4 regions of the Pseudoalteromonas sp. HL-AS1 genome follow, and region 4 is predicted to be linked to each of the others. Evidence: predicted binding sites of a transcription regulator. Region 4 holds the regulator's gene; each other region holds the start of a gene.

Region 1 (4,218 bases), 920 kb from region 4:
AAACTGTATAAAACTTCATAGCGTTTCTACATATTCCCCACAGCTTTTTACGCTAATATTTTATGTTCTCTTATAAAGTTACCTTACTGGTATTTAGTTTATAAGGAAGAGTATGAAACCATTAATCATAGGGGCGATAGCATTAAGCCTCAGTGCTTGTTCTGCGGTAACCATTCAGCCACGGGCAACAGCAAAAATAACGAGCCAAGCTAATTACGAAGATAGCCGCCCATTTTATTTATGGGGATTAGTGGGTGAGCAGCGGGTAGACGTAAAACAAATATGTTCAAATACACCGGTTATTCAAATGCAGTCACAGCAAACGTTTAGTGATGGAGCGCTGAGTTTAATTACGCTTGGAATATACTCGCCTCATACCATTAAAGTGTGGTGCCAAGAGCAAGTACTAGGGGAGACATTATGAGCATCAAGCTATTTGCAGCCGGTTGCACACTGATTATTTTAACGGGGTGTACAAATATTTACTTTGATAACGGTATGCAGAGCAAAGTAAGCAATAAGACGCTAAAAAGTTCACAGTGGCATCATAATTTTGCACTTGCGTTGTACGAGGGATCAGAGCCGTTAGATTTAACAAAACATTGCCCACAAGGGGAGTGGCAAAGCGTTCATACGTATAAATCGTTTACTAATGGTTTAGCTGAGGTGGTTGTGAATCAAATTGGCCCAGCTTGGTACCCTAAAACAGTAGAAGTACAATGTAATAAGGTCGCGGATTCAAATCTGAAGTGCATAACGTTTAGGCGGCTTTAGCCGCCAAGTGATCCTGCATCAATTTTGCAGGCGTTTCAAATCCAAGTGTCTTCCTCGGACGATTATTAAGTTGCTCAAGTACTGGTATAACCTGCGCTGGTGTTACCGCCTTAAAATCTGTGCTCTTCGGCCAATACTGGCGTAGTAATCCATTCGTGTTTTCATTCAATCCGCGCTCCCATGAGTGATAAGGGTGAGCAAAATAAACAGGAACACTTAAAGCCTCTGTGATTTGCTCGTGATAAGCGAACTCTTTTCCATTGTCAGCCGTGATGCTATGAAGCGCTGACCTATATGGCCTTAATAGTTCTATCGTCGCCGTAGTGACGGCTTGTGCTGTTTTGCCTGCCACCTGAGTTGATACAGTGAATTGGGTGACCCGCTCTACAATGGTAACAAGGGCGCCTCGATGACCTTTGCCTATGACGGTATCTATTTCCCAATCTCCGATACGACCTTTCTCATCAACTATTTGTGGGCGCTCTTCAATGCTAACGCGATTTTTTATTTGCCCTCGGTTTGTTTTACCATGACTGCGCTTGTGATATTTCTTACCGTGTCGGCGCAGATGTAGGTATAACTCACCACCTGCTTTTTTATCTTCCCAGATATACAGATAAATGCATTCATGGCTGACAGACCGTTCACTTTCTTTGCGTAACCATCCCGTTATTTGTTCAGGACTCCACTTCTCATTAAGCTTCTGTGTAATTAAAGCTATCATTTCAGGTGTCATCTTAAGCGGTTTTCTTACACTTCTTCGGCGAAACAAAGCCCGCTCATGAGCTTGTTTGTGTCTGTAACCTCGCTTACCTGTATTTCTAGAAAGCTCTCTTGAAATCGTAGATTGCGATAAATTAGTTAGCTCAGCAATACTTTGTTGCGTAAAACCGCTTTTCTTTAGAACGGCGATCTGGCATCTTTGCGCATAGGTCAGTTGTTTGTAATGTCTCATTGTAAAATCTCTTGCCGGAGAAAAAGCAGTTAGTTTATGAGCAACTGACCACTTAATCTAGCCAAAACAAGTTATGCACTTACAATTTGAATCTAGGGGTACCATTTAAAGCAAAACAGCTATAAAAGAAGAAAAGGGCCAAAAGGCCCTTCGTGTCGCAGCAAGTAACACATTCTTTCTTATAAATTAAAGTCTACAGAATAAGCAACGTAAGCTTTAATATCTGAGTCATCCATATCTGTATCAGATAAACCAAAAGTGAACCCATCTTTCGAAATTGATACACCGTAATCTAAGATATTATCATCGCCAATAAAGTCACCTGAGTAGTGGCCTAAGTGAAGTGCCATTTCAGTGCCGTTACTGCCAACAGCAAAACCGTAGTCAGCTGTCAGGTAAAGTGAATCACCAAAGTCTGTACCATCACCACTTGCAGCTGATGTTGCAAGTACTGAAGCACCAAATGTAAAGCCTTCAACACTGATGCTACCGTAAATTTCAGAGAAATCGGCGTCAGCTTCAGAAGCGGCATCTGGGTAGGCGTAATAAATATAGCCAACATCGTAGCTAACGCTTTCGTTAATGTCGCCACCAAAACCTGCATATAGGTCAAGCTCATAGGTCATTTCATCTGCCCACGATGCATTTGAAGCCCAAGTACCTGCATAAAAGCCCGATTCATTGGCGTAATCAATACCGCCTGAAATAGCTGCATCGCCCCCAGTTTGCTCTTGACCACGCCATAAGTAGTTTGATGTTGCCGCTGCGTTTGCTGTTACTTCAGCATGTACGGCTGTTGACGTTAAAGATGTTGCGCCCATTAATGCTATAGCACTTATAGCGATGGTTTTTTTTAGTTTTAGCATGTCCATTTCCCGTTATATGATTTTTTGCTCGCCAAGGTTTTTATTATGTATTCGGAACCTTTAGGCTGACGGCTTTTTATTGTTTAACTAACGGGATAATTGCACTGTATGTGCCAGCTTCATTATTTTTTATTAAAAATTATTTTTTATATATTAAAAACATGAGCTTGCATTTTATAGATTGAGAAGAGATATGGCATGTAGGAAGACGTTGCGCACACCGCTGGTGCATAAATTAACCTAGCCGCACCATATAAGTACGGCTAAATTAGAAGTTTTTAGCCAAATATAGTGCGCATAAGGCTAATTGTTTCGTTTACACTACGACCTTTTTGAACTTCACTCACAATTGAATCGCGCTTACTGCGAATGTGCTCAGGAATATCGTCAGCAGCAAGTGCGCGGTCTACTAAAATTTCTGCAGACTCTTTACCTCTACGCTGAGTTTTACCTGTCGTAGTTGTAGTTCGTTTAGGCTTACTTAACAGTTTGATGTAGTTAGAGTTATCTGGTGTTTTAGCATCAGCATAGTGAAAGAAACATGGGATTAGCGCTTTAATAGCAACTAATTGTTCTTCTAACTCATTACTAGGTTTAGCCATTTTGTACCATGACATAGCTTGAATACCTTTTACAATATCTTGCCAGTAACGCTCAAAATCACTATTTTTAAGTTTAGAAACACCAAGGGCACCGCATAATGCATCTAACCGATTGTTTGTGATCGGAGTAAATATATCAGGGCGACGCATTGCAAGCAGTCGTGTTGCAGGCGCAAGTGTTGGTTTTTCATTATTGTCGGTGAATATTTTTGAATAAGCAGCAACAAATTGTTGATATTCGTATTGAGTAATGTCACCTTCAAGTGGAATATTTACTAGTGCATCGTCAAAGGCACCTGGTAAATCGCCAAGCATTTGATGAAAGCTCTTCGCACTTTTTGTTGATGCAAACCATTCAACGTCAAAGTTATATGTGCTTGGATCAAGTGATGCCATGTGCTTACCGCTAAACGCAAGTAAATCTTCAGGAATCATATCTTTAAGAGATTGTTCACGAATGCTCTTAATGTAGTCTACTAAGCGAAGCTGTTCATCAAGAGCAATAACGTCTTTGTGTTGTTCTACAAATACACTTACTACAGGCCACGGAGCAATACGTAAAGTTTTAACCTGTAAAAAGCTGATAGCTGAAATAAGCTGATCGTGTAGCTTCTTAAGTACTGGTAATTGCTGCGGCTCTAGTAAATCGTAGTTCATACGATCTCTACTTGCACTTAGCAATTCGTAACACCAAGGTAAAAAATCATCAGGGTGGTTTTCTACTTTCACGGCCATAAGGTTAAGGCTTAATTCTGAAGATTGCTTCAGAATGTTCTGATAGATTTGATTTTCTTGTTCGCCTAGCGTCATTTTTGACGGTGAAATTAGCAGTTTTTTCATGCCTTGTAGAATCTCCGGTTTAGATATATATTTTTTTGCTGGTCTATTTTAGCGCAATTACGCTAATAACAACAGCGCTGTCCTCCATACGTTGTAATTGAAGTAGCTAAATCGGCGTTTTTGCTAATAGAATGAGGCCAACGTTTTAACATGTATCAATCATTTTTATCTAGTACAAAGA
Region 2 (4,218 bases), 590 kb from region 4:
ACAGATTTGGTGTGTGATGATAAGACAAAAAAATAGCCAGGGGCATGAGTTTCTATATCAGCAAGTTATTCAGTTGATCAGAGATATGAGCGCCCAGCAGGTTTTACTCCCTGGCGAAAAACTTCCATCACTGCGTAAAATGGCAGATAACTTAAACATTAGTATTCCGACAGTGAAGCAAGCTTATCAAACACTTGAAGATCAGGGGTTAGTAGAGGCACGTGAAAAATCAGGGTATTTTTTAAAAGTCGTTAGCATGGCGCATAACTTACCTAAGCGAGTTAAATTGAGTCGCGAGCCTGTTGTGGTAAATAAACAAGCCTTAATAGAGCAGGTATACAGCGCCATTCATCAAGCTAACGTAGTCCCTTTTGGTATCGCTAATCCTATAGCCGCTGCACCTACCGATAAAGCACTGGCCAGAAATATGCGCCGAGTAATGACAATTGCCGGCAGTAAAGCCATTAACTATGGGCCAACAGATGGATTTGTGCCGCTGAAAAAGCAACTAGTGCATCGCTATCTAGATTTTGGCATTGGTATAAATATGGACGAGCTTGTGATCACCAATGGTGCACAGGAAGCCATGGCTATTGCGCTTAAATGTGTGACAAAGCCAGGCGATGTAGTTGCCATTGAGACGCCTTGTTATCACGGGATTATAGAGCTAATAGAGAGCTTAGGCCTCAAAGCGCTCGAAATACCACTGTGTCCAGATAACGGCATTTGGCTAAACGATTTAGAACGCGCTTTGAATGAGCATGACATAAAAGCATGTTTATTCTCGACTGCAATTAGCAACCCTGTAGGCAGCTTTATGCCAGATAAAAACAGACAGCAGCTGGTGGAGCTACTTGAAAGTCATGACGTAGTGCTTATTGAAGATGACGTATACGGCGATTTATATTTTACGGCAAAACGAGGCACACCAGCTTTAGCGTACTCTAAAAAAGGATTAGTGATTAGTTGCTCATCTTTTTCTAAAACCGCAGCGCCGAGCTATCGTGTAGGTTGGTTAGTTGCGGGTAAATTTGCAACGCAAGCAAGGCGATATAAAAGAGCACTAAGTTGCTCTGCTTCGTTAATAAACCAATGGACGTTATCTGAATTTATTGCCAGCGGCGAGTACGACCGAAATTTAAAAGTACTTAGGCAACGCCTGCGCGATAACAAAGAGCGTATGCGATGGTGCTTACAACAAGCTATGCCAAAAAACACACGTATAAGCGATCCAAAAGGAGGCTGCGTTATGTGGCTAGATTTAGGAGGCGAATACGATAGCCAAACATTGTTTTTACTTGCGCTTGAGGTTGGTATTAGTATTACCCCTGGGCTTGTTTTTTCGGCCTCTAATAAATATAAAAGCTGCGTAAGGTTAAGTTATGGTGTGCAATGGAGCGCGCAAATTGAGCAAGCAATAGTTACATTGGGTAAGCTTACTTTATTAGCTAAAAAGTAATACCAATCTGCTTATATATGGGGTCTATTTAACGTTAAGAAAATTACGCTAGAGCTAGGCAAAAGTTTTTGTATCTAGTTGTTCTAAATAAAAAATTTAACGAAGTTATAGTGCAATTTAATTCGTTAAACTGATCAAAGATTTATGCAGGTTGGTATAAGTTTGCGAAACATAAAAAAGCAGCATTTAAGTAAACTTAAATGCTGCCAAAGGGATGTTAAATAACGTTTGCTGTACTAATTCTGTTTAAAACTAAATAACTGGTAACCTTCAAGCTCAGGCACTTGCATTATTAATTGCTCTTCTTGTTTTGCTATATCAGCAAAGCTTCCACATAAAGAGTTAGCACGTTCTTCAAGTGCGCTTGCATGTAGCTCTACTTTTTCTTCTATTTGTGCACCCATATTTTCCATACGTTGTTCAAAGGCATCCATATCACCGCCTGAACCAAGTAACTCAGAACCTAAAGCTACTAAAATACTGCCCATTGATTGCATCACTGCTGATTCAACCGCTGTTTCTATCTGCTGCTCAAATTGTTGTTCAAAGTTTTCGCCAAATTGATTAAAACTTTGTTGGCCCATTACAAATGTACCTTGTTGGTAAAATGTGTTTTCTACTTCGATTTTAATGTCATCCATAAGCTCTGACATATTATCAAGGCCGTCAATATTAAATGCATTGCCTACTTCTTCTAATGCCACACCGGCAATTTTAACGCCTTCTAGCGCTATATTAGCTACTTCAGGTAATTGTGTGCGTAAACTATCAGAGTACTTGGTTAGCGCTTCGCGTTGTGAGTTATTAAGTGCTACAAATTCGCCATTTACAGTTAAGTCACCATGGGTATTAAACTGCATGGTTTTATTGTTGACGGTAAAAATTTCCAATTCGTTTGGCTTAATGCGCACATCATTTTTAAATTCGACGTTACATTCATCATTACTAAATGAAATTGCAGAATCGTTATCGTTATGAGCCATAGCGGCTGGCGTACAAATTAATGCGCTAACTAATAGTAATTTTTTCATGTTTGTTCTCTACTTTCTGTTGATGACGATTAACTAATAACAAGTTTGGTGCCAGTTTTATTTTTTAATATAAAACATATGGTTAACTGTTTTTGTTTGTTTTTTAGTAAATGAAATTAATTAATAAATAACTATTTTTTAGTCAAATTGGCTAACTAATAAAAATTAATAAATTTTATTTATCGATACGATAAAAAACTCTCACTTTCCTCAATTCAAATTTAGCGCTATTTATTCACATTACTGACATGAAGACTATTTACAGTAGTCACGTGGCTTTATTTTGATGTTAATTTGCACAGCATTTTGACGTTAAACATTTTAATTTTACCGACTATTGCGATAATAAAATCCTTGGTTGGTCTCAAACACTTTATGGAGTGGGTTGTGGGTAAGACATTTAGTTACGATGCGCTAGATGACGATTTTGTTGAAGACGAGTACGAAATGCTCGGCCGTAATCAACACGATAAGAACAAGCAAAAGGTTAAAAAGAAGTTGGAAGACTACCTTGAGCAAAAACGCTTGCGTAAAAATCTAGGCGAAGACGATTTAAGCGATTACACCGATTAAATTTCACTAGTATAAATAAAATACCAATTAATATTGAGAGTTTAAATGTGCAGTTATGCGTATGTTTAAGTTTCAGTAGTATTGGCAATAAAGAGGCCCTGCGCCTCTTTATTACTTTTTAAAGCGTGCTTTTAGCCTGTGCCAAAGCTTTTTGAATTGTAAGTTCTAGCTTTTCGGGTTTAGTAAAAGGTGCATAACGTTTAATTGGCGTGCCATCTGCGGCAATTAAAAATTTAGTAAAATTCCACTTTATTTTACGTGTTAAAAAACCAGGTAAAGCCGATTTTAAATAACGAAAGACTGGGTGAGCATGCTTACCGTTTACATCTACTTTGGCCGCCATTAAAAAACTCACACCAAAATTAATTAAACATCCTTGCTCTATTTGTGTAGCGTCGCCGGGTTCTTGCTGACCAAATTGATTACACGGAAATCCTAAAATAACTAAACCTTGGCTGGCATATTTATTATGCAAAGCTTGAAGCGACTCGTATTGGTAGGTAAATCCACATTTACTTGCGGTATTAACAATAAGCACAACCTTACCTTCAAAATCACTAAAGTTAATAGGTTGACCCTGCAAGCTTGTTGCGCTTAATTGATGGAATTTGTGCATATTGGCGTCTTTTTTATTATTGTTATTGGTATTTTAACCTGAGTACAGTATTTCATAAAGTATAAAGAGCGCTCTAATTTAAAATCAGAAATAGCCCCATACCGGCAAGCGTTGTGTAATAAATATTATGTGTTTTATAGGCAACAATGATGGCGACTATCGCTGCGCTTAAATAAGGGTTTTGCCAGTTTAAGTTAATGCCATCTTCATTCAAAAACACGATAGGCACCCAAATTGCTGTAAGCACCGCAGGTGCGCTAAAGCTTAAAAATTGCTGCATTTTAGGACCTACTTTAAACGGTAAAGCGCGGTGTAAAAATAAATAACGCGTAAAAAATGTAATGCACGCCATGAGTAAAATAGTTGTCATCATAGCGTTGCTTCCTTTTTAGCGGTTAGCCTTGCTGTGCTATAACCTGCGGCCATTGCCAGCAGCGCTGAGCAAACAAGCCATAACTCAAATTCGGTACTTTTTAAAAGCGTTGCGCTGACGCCTGCTACAATTACCGTAACGAGTGAGGCCAAATTTTTGATTCCCG
Region 3 (4,218 bases), 1.3 Mb from region 4:
TTGCCGATTTAATGGCGTCAATATTTAAAGTTATTGTGTTGTGCATAGGTTTATTTATAGCGCTCGATTTTGTTGGCTTAAAAGGCACAGTTACTTCGCTACTTGCTGGTGCGGGTATTGTGGGTTTAGCCATTGGTTTTGCGTTTCAAGACATGACCGAAAACCTAATTGCAGGTATAGCAATGGGTGTACGTAAGCCATTTAAAACAGGTGATGTCATAGAAACCGATGATGTGTTTGGTTCGGTGCATTCTATAAACCTACGTAACACGCTAATAGAGAGCTTTTACGGGCAACTAATACTTGTACCAAACAAAGTCTTATTTAGAAATGTACTAAAAAATTACACCACGCTAGGTATAAGACGTATAGAAGTACCCGTAGGTATTTCGTACGGTGACGACATAGAAAAAGCAAAAGACGTCATAGTCGAAAAAATTAACGAATTTGACTTTGTAATACGCAAAGACGAAACCGCCGTATACGCTGAAGGCTTTGGTGACAGCAGCATTAACTTACTGGTGTGGTTTTGGATTAAATACCCAGGCGAGCCTGACTTTATGACGGTACGCCACAAAGGTGTTGTTGCCGTTAAGCAAGCATTAGACGAAGCTGATATTAGTATTCCTTTCCCAATGCGTACGCTCGATTTTGGCATTAAAGGGGGTGAAAAACTCGATGCCATGATAAGCGATAAAATAAGCCAGCAATCATCAAATAAAGACAGTAGCGACGGTGCTGACTCTAGCCAAAGTGAGTAATTTAGTTAAAGCTCATTAGGCAAAAGCATTGGGAAATAGTTACTTACCAACAGCGCATTTTTACAGAGTAAAAATGCGCTTTTTTTATAAACGGATTATTAGCTAGAAGTTTAAATACCTAGTTTTGTGTTTATTGAATATCAATTCTAATTAGTTGCGTTTGGCCATGGGAGTATTAACAAGTAAAAGTAGTGTTTACCCAACGATTTTCTCACTGCCTTTGCTGCACACTCTGAAATAACGCCCTCATCTATTTTAATAACTAAATCATCCTTTTTAAGCCCGTTAGGTCGGCTAAAGAATCTGTGTAAGCTTTTTCAGTATCAATTGGGTTAACTTAAGGGTTAAAAGAGCGAAGACAAACACGCTAGCATCAATTCTAAATTTATCTTCATAAGTATAAGTATTAGTGTGAGCTATCGTTTTAAGGGGAGGAATAATAGTATTGCTTAGGCTTTATTTTATCTTTTTCACAGCAGCAAAACTTGCCTTAAACTGAATATAAAAAAGCGCAGCTTGTGTTGTAGTAACAAGCCGCGCTTATGAATTAGTCATACAAATAGGTTTTTGTGGTGCGTATTAAATAACGCTAATTTTGTTACGAATGATTTTAACCCCATCTATATTTTCTAGAAATTTTTGAGCCAGTGCGCGCTGAAAACCAGTTTGTGCTTCACCGTATAAATCTACTTCACCATTTTTTACCTGCACACGAATATCACTTAACGCTAGGTTAGGGTTAGTTCGTAGGGTGTTGGTGATAGTTTGTTGTAGGTTAGGTTGAGTGGCTACACTGCTTACTACGGCCATGTTGGTTGCTGCACTTACCTTTGTAGCGCAAGCTAATAAAAATAAACAACAAAATGATACTAAAGCGATAGTTAACTTGAAGCGGTTCATAACTTAATCCTTACATTACGGTGAATAGTGCAGCCACAAAATGGAAATTCCATCGGCTAGGTTATCTTTGTAGTTACAATTTCGGTGCCAATTTTAACGCTATGAAATATAAAGTGATTTTATTAAGTGGGAATTAAGGTGGGCAAAAATTACATTTAAATGAGTATGAGTTACATGCTTGGGTTACATATTTAACAGGTACAAACACCAGAGCCTGTAAGGCTTGCATTAAAAAAGCCGACAAAAGTCGGCTTAGAATAAAAGTATGTTAGGTTACTTTTTCTTTTTAACCTTGGCCTTTTTCTTGGCTTTCATTTTTACTGGATCTTTACGCTTTTTAGCCGGCGGCTTAGCTTCTTTATGCTGTGGCTCAACACCTTTAATTACACGGCGTTTTAGTTTTTGTTCAACGTAGCGCTCTACTTTATACAAAATACCAATGTCGTGTGCTTCAACTAATGATATTGCAATCCCTTTTTTACCAGCACGGCCAGTACGACCAATACGGTGTACGTATACGTCGGCAGTGCGCGGCATATCAAAGTTAATAACGTGGCTGATGTCAGATACGTCAATACCACGTGCAGCTACGTCGGTAGCAATTAAGATACGTGTTTTGCCACTGTGGAAGTTTTCCATGGCTTTCATACGTTTGTCTTGTGGCATTTCGCCGCGTAACCAAGCTGCTTTAACGCCGTTATTGGTTAGCTCGCCAATCAGTGTTTCTAAACGCTCACGGGTTTTAACAAACACAATTGCTTTAGTCACGTCTGGACCATTTAAGGTATTTACTAAAAGCTCTAGTTTATGATGATAGTCATCGGCTAAATGTACCCACTGGTGAATTTTAGCTTTTTCTTTACGTGACGATTCAGCTTCTAATAGAGCTGGGTCGTTTAATGTTTTTTCAGCAAACCTTTCTACGCTGTCACCTTCGAGTGTTGCTGAGAATAAAAAACATTGGCGACGATTTTTAGCTTCGTCACAAATACGGCTCATTTCTTTTTTGAAACCCATATCTAACATGCGATCTGCTTCATCGATAATAAGCATTTCTACGTGTTCAGCATGAAAGTTTTCGGTTTCTAGGTATTCCATTAATCGACCTGGTGTGGCGATTAAAATATCGTTATTTTTTTCAAAAATTTCTTTATGCGTGCCGTAGTTAATACCGCCTGTTACTACACCAATTTTTAGGTGTGTGCGTTTAGCTAGCAGTTCACATTGTTCATGAATTTGATAAGCCAACTCACGAGTCGGGGTCATAACGAGGACGCGCGCAAAACCAGGATCACGACGTGGGAAATCCAGTAAGTACTGAATAGCCGGAATTAAAAATGCCGCTGTTTTACCTGTACCAGTAGGCGCAGATGCTAAAATATCGCGCCCCTGTAGTGCTTCAGGAATAGCTTGTTGTTGAATGCTGGTTGGCGTCTCGTAGCCCATTTTATTAATGGCATCGAGTAGCTTGTTATCAAGATCAAATTCAGAAAATTGCATAGAGTGTCTAAAATAAGGGACAATTACCCTGATTATACGCGCTATGCTGCGCTTGGTGAATGAAAAGGTGAAAAAATGTCTGGTTTTGTATTTAAACAATTTAAAGTTGAACACGACGACTGTGCAATGAAAGTTTCTACCGATGGCATTTTGCTTGGCGCATGGGCTAATTTAAGCGGTGCAAAGTCATTACTTGATATAGGCACAGGGACCGGCTTACTAGCATTAATGTGTAAGCAGCGCAGTAATGAGCTTGATATAACTGCGGTAGAAATTGACGAAAGCGCCTATACCCAAGCATTACAAAATGTAGCTAATAGTCCGTGGCCAACAATAAGTATTAAGCACCAAACTATTCAAAGCTTTAGTAGTGAAGTTAAATTTGATGTTGTTATCTCTAATCCACCGTATTTTAATCACAGTTTAAAAGGCGATAATGCTGCGCGTAATACCGCACGCCATACCGACGGCTTAAGTTTTGAAGAGTTAATAAATGCCTTTAAACGCTTAAGCCATAGTGGTTCTCGCTTTAGCTTAATACTCCCAAGCGTTGAAGGCGCATTATTTATTGAGCTTGCTACTCAAAATGGGCTTTATTTAAATGCTCATTGCCAAGTAAAAGCCACGCCTAATAAAGATATTAGCCGCAGTTTAATGGCATTTAGCTACGTAAAAAGCGATATAGAAACATCAATTCTGTGTATTAGAAACTTAGATAATACCTACACCGCTGATTATATAGCTCTGTGCAAAGCATTTTATTTGAAAATGTAAAGCAATTGTAAAATAGGAACGAATAACGCAAACTGACTAAAACCTATTGTTGAGAACAGATATGGATAGTCAGTTACCAAAATCTTTTATAATTATACTTGCCGTATTACAGGCTATTGCTCTTACCCTTTTGTATAGCAGTATAGAAAATAATGTGTGGCCAGCAACAAGCCCTACATGGTTAGTCTCACTTATTACATTTTCTATGAGCTTTCCTTTATTAATGCTAATGACCGTTAATAAAAATAATATAAAAACGTCGTTGCTTTTAATCCTTCCTTTT
Region 4 (4,218 bases):
AAGTTATTGCTAAGCCTGATTACATAGCTATTGAGCTCAAACAGACAGCCTATGATGAGCAAGGTAAAATTAGCCACAAAGTCACTGCGGCTAAAATGGAGCTATACCAGCAATTAGGTTTCACGTTTTTCGAAAAACCCATTTTCACTTTATATAACGAACAACAAACGTGGCAAATAAATGCAGACGAAGCAACATTATACGAAGATAAACAATTAATTTTAGAAGGTAATGTGGTTGCCAAAAATTTAACCGATAACGCCATGATAGACAAAATCAATGCTGATAATATTCAGGTTGATATAAAGCTATTAACAATGCGTTCGGAGCAACCCGTCATCATCACTGGACCCAATTTAAAAATCACCGGTAAAGGCCTAGAAGCCGACTTAAAAACCGAAGTGATAAAACTAATTAACCATACGCGAACCATATACTATGACCAATAAAATATTAAAATCACTTATAATTCCTACACTTATACTAGCGTTTAATAGTAGTGCTGCAGAGCAAAACACGCAACCTGCTGCCAATCAAATTTCAATAAGTGCCGACAAGCAAGAAGGTCAATTGAAAGCTAATGTGGGTATTTTTGAGAAAAACGTTGAGATTATTCACGGTAATCGCCGCATTACAGCCGATCGCCTCGAAGTACACAAACGTGATGAACTTGGTGATAATAAACAATTATTAATTGCCACAGGTAGCCCTGCGCACTTTGAAGAAAAGCAATCAGACGGCACAACTATGAGCGCCAGTGCTGACGAAGTACGTTATGATGTATCTAAGCGTTTTTTAACGCTTGTTGGTAATGCACAAGTATCGCAAGCCGGACAAAAAATAAATGCTAAAAGCATTACCTACGACATAGAGCAGCAGCTCATCAGTGCCGAAAAAGATGAAAACTCAACTGACCGCGTTCACACAATTTTAGTACCGATCGAAACTAAAAAAAGTAAAAAAGGCGATAAAGGTCAACCATGAGCACATTAAAAGCAGAACTATTAGCAAAAAGCTATAAAGGTCGTGAAGTTGTAAAAAACGTCGGCCTTGAAGTACAAGCTGGCAGTATAGTTGGCTTACTTGGCCCTAACGGTGCTGGTAAAACAACGACTTTTTATATGATTGTAGGGCTTGTTCCTAGCGACAAAGGTAAAATATCTATTGATGATAACGATATTACTCTTTTACCTATGCATAGTCGTGCTAGATTAGGCATAGGCTACTTACCACAAGAGTCATCGATTTTTAGAAAGCTGACTGTTTATCAAAACTTAATGGCCATTTTAGAAACGCGCAAAGAACTAAATAAACAAGCCAGAGAAGACACGCTCAATAACTTATTAGATGAATTTAGCATACAACACATTCGTGATAGCCAAGGTATGGCATTATCGGGTGGAGAACGTCGTCGTGTAGAAATAGCACGAGCGCTGGCAGCAGATCCTAAATTTATATTACTGGATGAACCGTTTGCTGGTGTTGACCCTATTTCGGTATTAGATATAAAGAAAATAATAGAACATCTTAAAAATCGTGGGATTGGAGTATTAATTACCGACCATAACGTAAGAGAGACCCTTGATGTTTGTGAAAAAGCCTACATTGTTTCTCATGGGGAACTGATTGCATCAGGTACTCCAGAACACGTATTAAATGATAAAACAGTACGCGATGTTTACTTAGGCGAGCAATTTAGGCTGTAACATTTACGCCATGTCTTTAAGCATCTGCTAGTATTAATTATAACAACATAAAAGGATTGTTAGAGATACATGAGGCAATCACTACAGCTGCGCATGGGCCAGCAACTTACAATGACTCCACAGTTGCAACAAGCTATTCGTTTGTTGCAACTCAGTACATTGGATCTCCAGCAAGAAATACAAGAAGCTCTCGACAGTAATCCACTTTTAGAGGTTGAAGAGGCAGACTATTCTGAAGACGCTGCTGGTAAAAACGAGCAAAAAGCTGATACCGATGACATAACTGTTAGCGCATCTGCTGATGATGCTCCGAGCGAATATGAACAAGATACTGGTGAAGCACTTGCAAAAGACACGCTAAGTGACGACATGGCTATGGATGTTAGTTGGGATGAGTACATGAGTGCCGCCCCAGCAGCCTCATCAGGTCCAATGCCTGAAGACGAATCTATATACCAAGGCGCCTCTACTGAAACGCTCCATGAGTATTTAATGTGGCAATTACAACTAACGCCATTTAGCCCTACCGATGAAGCCATCGCTATTGCGATTGTAGAGGCCGTCGATGATTCAGGTATTTTAACTCTCAGTTGCGAAGAAATTTTAGAAAGCTTTAATCAAGAAAACGAAGATGATAACGAAGTCGAACTTGATGAAATTGAAGCGGTATTAAAACGCATTCAACTGTTTGATCCTGTTGGTATTGCTGCACGTAGTTTACAAGAGTGTTTGTGTATTCAGCTTAATCAATTTGATAAAGAAACACCTTACATTAATGAAACGAAAATGATTTTAACCGAGCATATTGATCTATTAGCAGCTCGCGACTATCGTACATTAATGAAAAAAACTAAGCTTAAAGAAGAAGAGCTTAAAGAAGTGATGACACTAATACATACTCTCAACCCAAAACCTGCAGATACTATTGTAAGGGAAGAATCTGAGTATGTTATTCCTGATGTGTCAGTTAAAAAAATTAAAGGTCGCTGGGTTGTCGAATTAAACCCAGATAGCATGCCTAAAATTCGTGTTAATAGCCAATACGCGGCAATGTCTCGCACTGTAAAATCAAGTGGCGACAGCCAGTTTATTCGCTCACATTTACAAGAAGCTAAATGGTTTATTAAAAGCTTAGAAAGTAGAAACGACACGCTATTAAAAGTTACTAATTGTATTGTTAAGCAACAACAAGGATTTTTTGAACATGGCCCTGAAGCCATGAAACCAATGGTTTTAAATGATGTCGCTGAAATGGTAGAAATGCACGAATCGACAATTTCGCGTGTGACTACTCAAAAGTACATGCATACACCCCGTGGTATATTTGAGCTTAAATATTTTTTCTCAAGCCATGTAAGTACTGAAAACGGTGGTGAATGTTCATCTACAGCAATACGTGCGCTTATCCGAAAATTAATCGCAGCAGAAAACTCAGCAAAACCATTGAGTGATAGCAAAATAGCGGATATATTGGCTGAGCAAGGAATTAAAGTAGCAAGACGTACAATCGCAAAATACCGTGAATCTCTTGCTATTCCACCGTCAAATCAGCGTAAAAGTCTGATTTAAGACGCTAAACTAAGAGGGTAATGCTTATGCAACTAAACTTAACTGGTCGTCACGTAGAATTAACCGATTCACTAAGAGACTATATTAATACTAAATTTGCGAAGCTTGAAAGACACTCTGATCATATTAATAATGTTCATGTCATTCTCGATGTAGAAAAATTAAATCAAAAAGCAGAAGCCACAATACACGTAAGCGGTGCTGAGCTATTTGCCTCTACAGAACATCAAGATATGTATGCCGCTATTGACTCGTTGATCGACAAGCTCGATCGCCAAGTAATCAAACACAAAGAGAAGCTTGCTCGACACTAATATGATGAAATTAAGTTCACTTATATGCCAGGACTGCAGCAAAGCTGCGGTCCTTTTTAATAGCAAAAAAAGAATTTTAGAGTTCATTAGCGAACTTGCTCACGACAAACTTCCGTATTTACCGCAACAAGATATTCTTAATGCTTTAATGAGCAGAGAGAAATTAGGTAGTACAGGTATAGGGCGTGGCATTGCTATTCCTCATGGAAGAATGAGCGGTGCAGAAGAGCCTTTGGCTTTAGTGCTCGTTAGCGAAACTCCAATAAACTTTGATGCAATCGATAATCGCCCTGTTGATATTTTTGTCGCACTCATCGTACCAGATGGCGATAACCAGCAGCACTTAAAGACTCTAGCAACCATTGCTGATAAACTAAACAACAAAGATTTTTGTAAACAGTTACGCAGTGCAAAATCTGATACTGAGCTTTACCAAGTTATTGTCGATCAATCATAGTTTTATAAAGGGTGTTAAATGGAGTTAATTATCATAAGTGGCCGTTCTGGTTCTGGAAAGTCGGTTGCTTTGCGCGTTGTAGAAGATTTAGGTTATTATTGCGTAGATAATATTCCAGTAAACCTACTACCTTCATTAGTTCGCAGTGTGTCTGATAGCTACGATAAAATTG

What was found. The regulator sigma-54, encoded in region 4, starts transcription at its own class of promoters, with help from an activator protein. The targets are predictions, from matches to a motif close to GTTGGCACGNNNNTNGNNT.
Region 1: a site for sigma-54 is predicted at 2,695-2,713, ahead of RB214_RS15870 (TorF family putative porin). Genes of this name have one in related genera too.
Region 2: a site for sigma-54 is predicted at 2,528-2,546, ahead of RB214_RS00355 (YggN family protein). Genes of this name have one in related genera too.
Region 3: a site for sigma-54 is predicted at 1,735-1,753, ahead of RB214_RS14215 (BON domain-containing protein). Genes of this name have one in related genera too.

Annotation. Positions count from the first base shown of each region.
Region 1 covers NZ_CP133569.1:3,410,602-3,414,819, reverse strand. Annotated here, with positions in the region: gene RB214_RS15885 (Bor family protein) at 113-424, shown strand; gene RB214_RS15880 (Bor/Iss family lipoprotein) at 421-774, shown strand; gene RB214_RS15875 (IS30 family transposase) at 761-1,729, opposite strand; gene RB214_RS15870 (TorF family putative porin) at 1,909-2,595, opposite strand; gene RB214_RS15865 (hypothetical protein) at 2,874-4,037, opposite strand; gene RB214_RS15860 (helix-turn-helix transcriptional regulator) at 4,193-4,218, opposite strand, start outside.
Region 2 covers NZ_CP133569.1:67,221-71,438, forward strand. Annotated here, with positions in the region: gene RB214_RS00350 (PLP-dependent aminotransferase family protein) at 17-1,459, shown strand; gene RB214_RS00355 (YggN family protein) at 1,696-2,490, opposite strand; gene RB214_RS00360 (PA3496 family putative envelope integrity protein) at 2,878-3,063, shown strand; gene RB214_RS00365 (glutathione peroxidase) at 3,182-3,679, opposite strand; gene RB214_RS00370 (AzlD domain-containing protein) at 3,753-4,052, opposite strand; gene RB214_RS00375 (AzlC family ABC transporter permease) at 4,049-4,218, opposite strand, start outside.
Region 3 covers NZ_CP133569.1:3,063,089-3,067,306, reverse strand. Annotated here, with positions in the region: gene RB214_RS14220 (mechanosensitive ion channel family protein) at 1-761, shown strand, start outside; gene RB214_RS14215 (BON domain-containing protein) at 1,341-1,661, opposite strand; gene srmB (ATP-dependent RNA helicase SrmB) at 1,935-3,161, opposite strand; gene RB214_RS14205 (tRNA1(Val) (adenine(37)-N6)-methyltransferase) at 3,237-3,935, shown strand; gene RB214_RS14200 (DUF4153 domain-containing protein) at 3,997-4,218, shown strand, end outside.
Region 4 covers NZ_CP133569.1:655,959-660,176, reverse strand. Annotated here, with positions in the region: gene lptC (LPS export ABC transporter periplasmic protein LptC) at 1-449, shown strand, start outside; gene lptA (lipopolysaccharide transport periplasmic protein LptA) at 439-984, shown strand; gene lptB (LPS export ABC transporter ATP-binding protein) at 981-1,706, shown strand; gene RB214_RS03080 (RNA polymerase factor sigma-54) at 1,776-3,275, shown strand; gene hpf (ribosome hibernation promoting factor) at 3,302-3,589, shown strand; gene ptsN (PTS IIA-like nitrogen regulatory protein PtsN) at 3,594-4,046, shown strand; gene rapZ (RNase adapter RapZ) at 4,065-4,218, shown strand, end outside.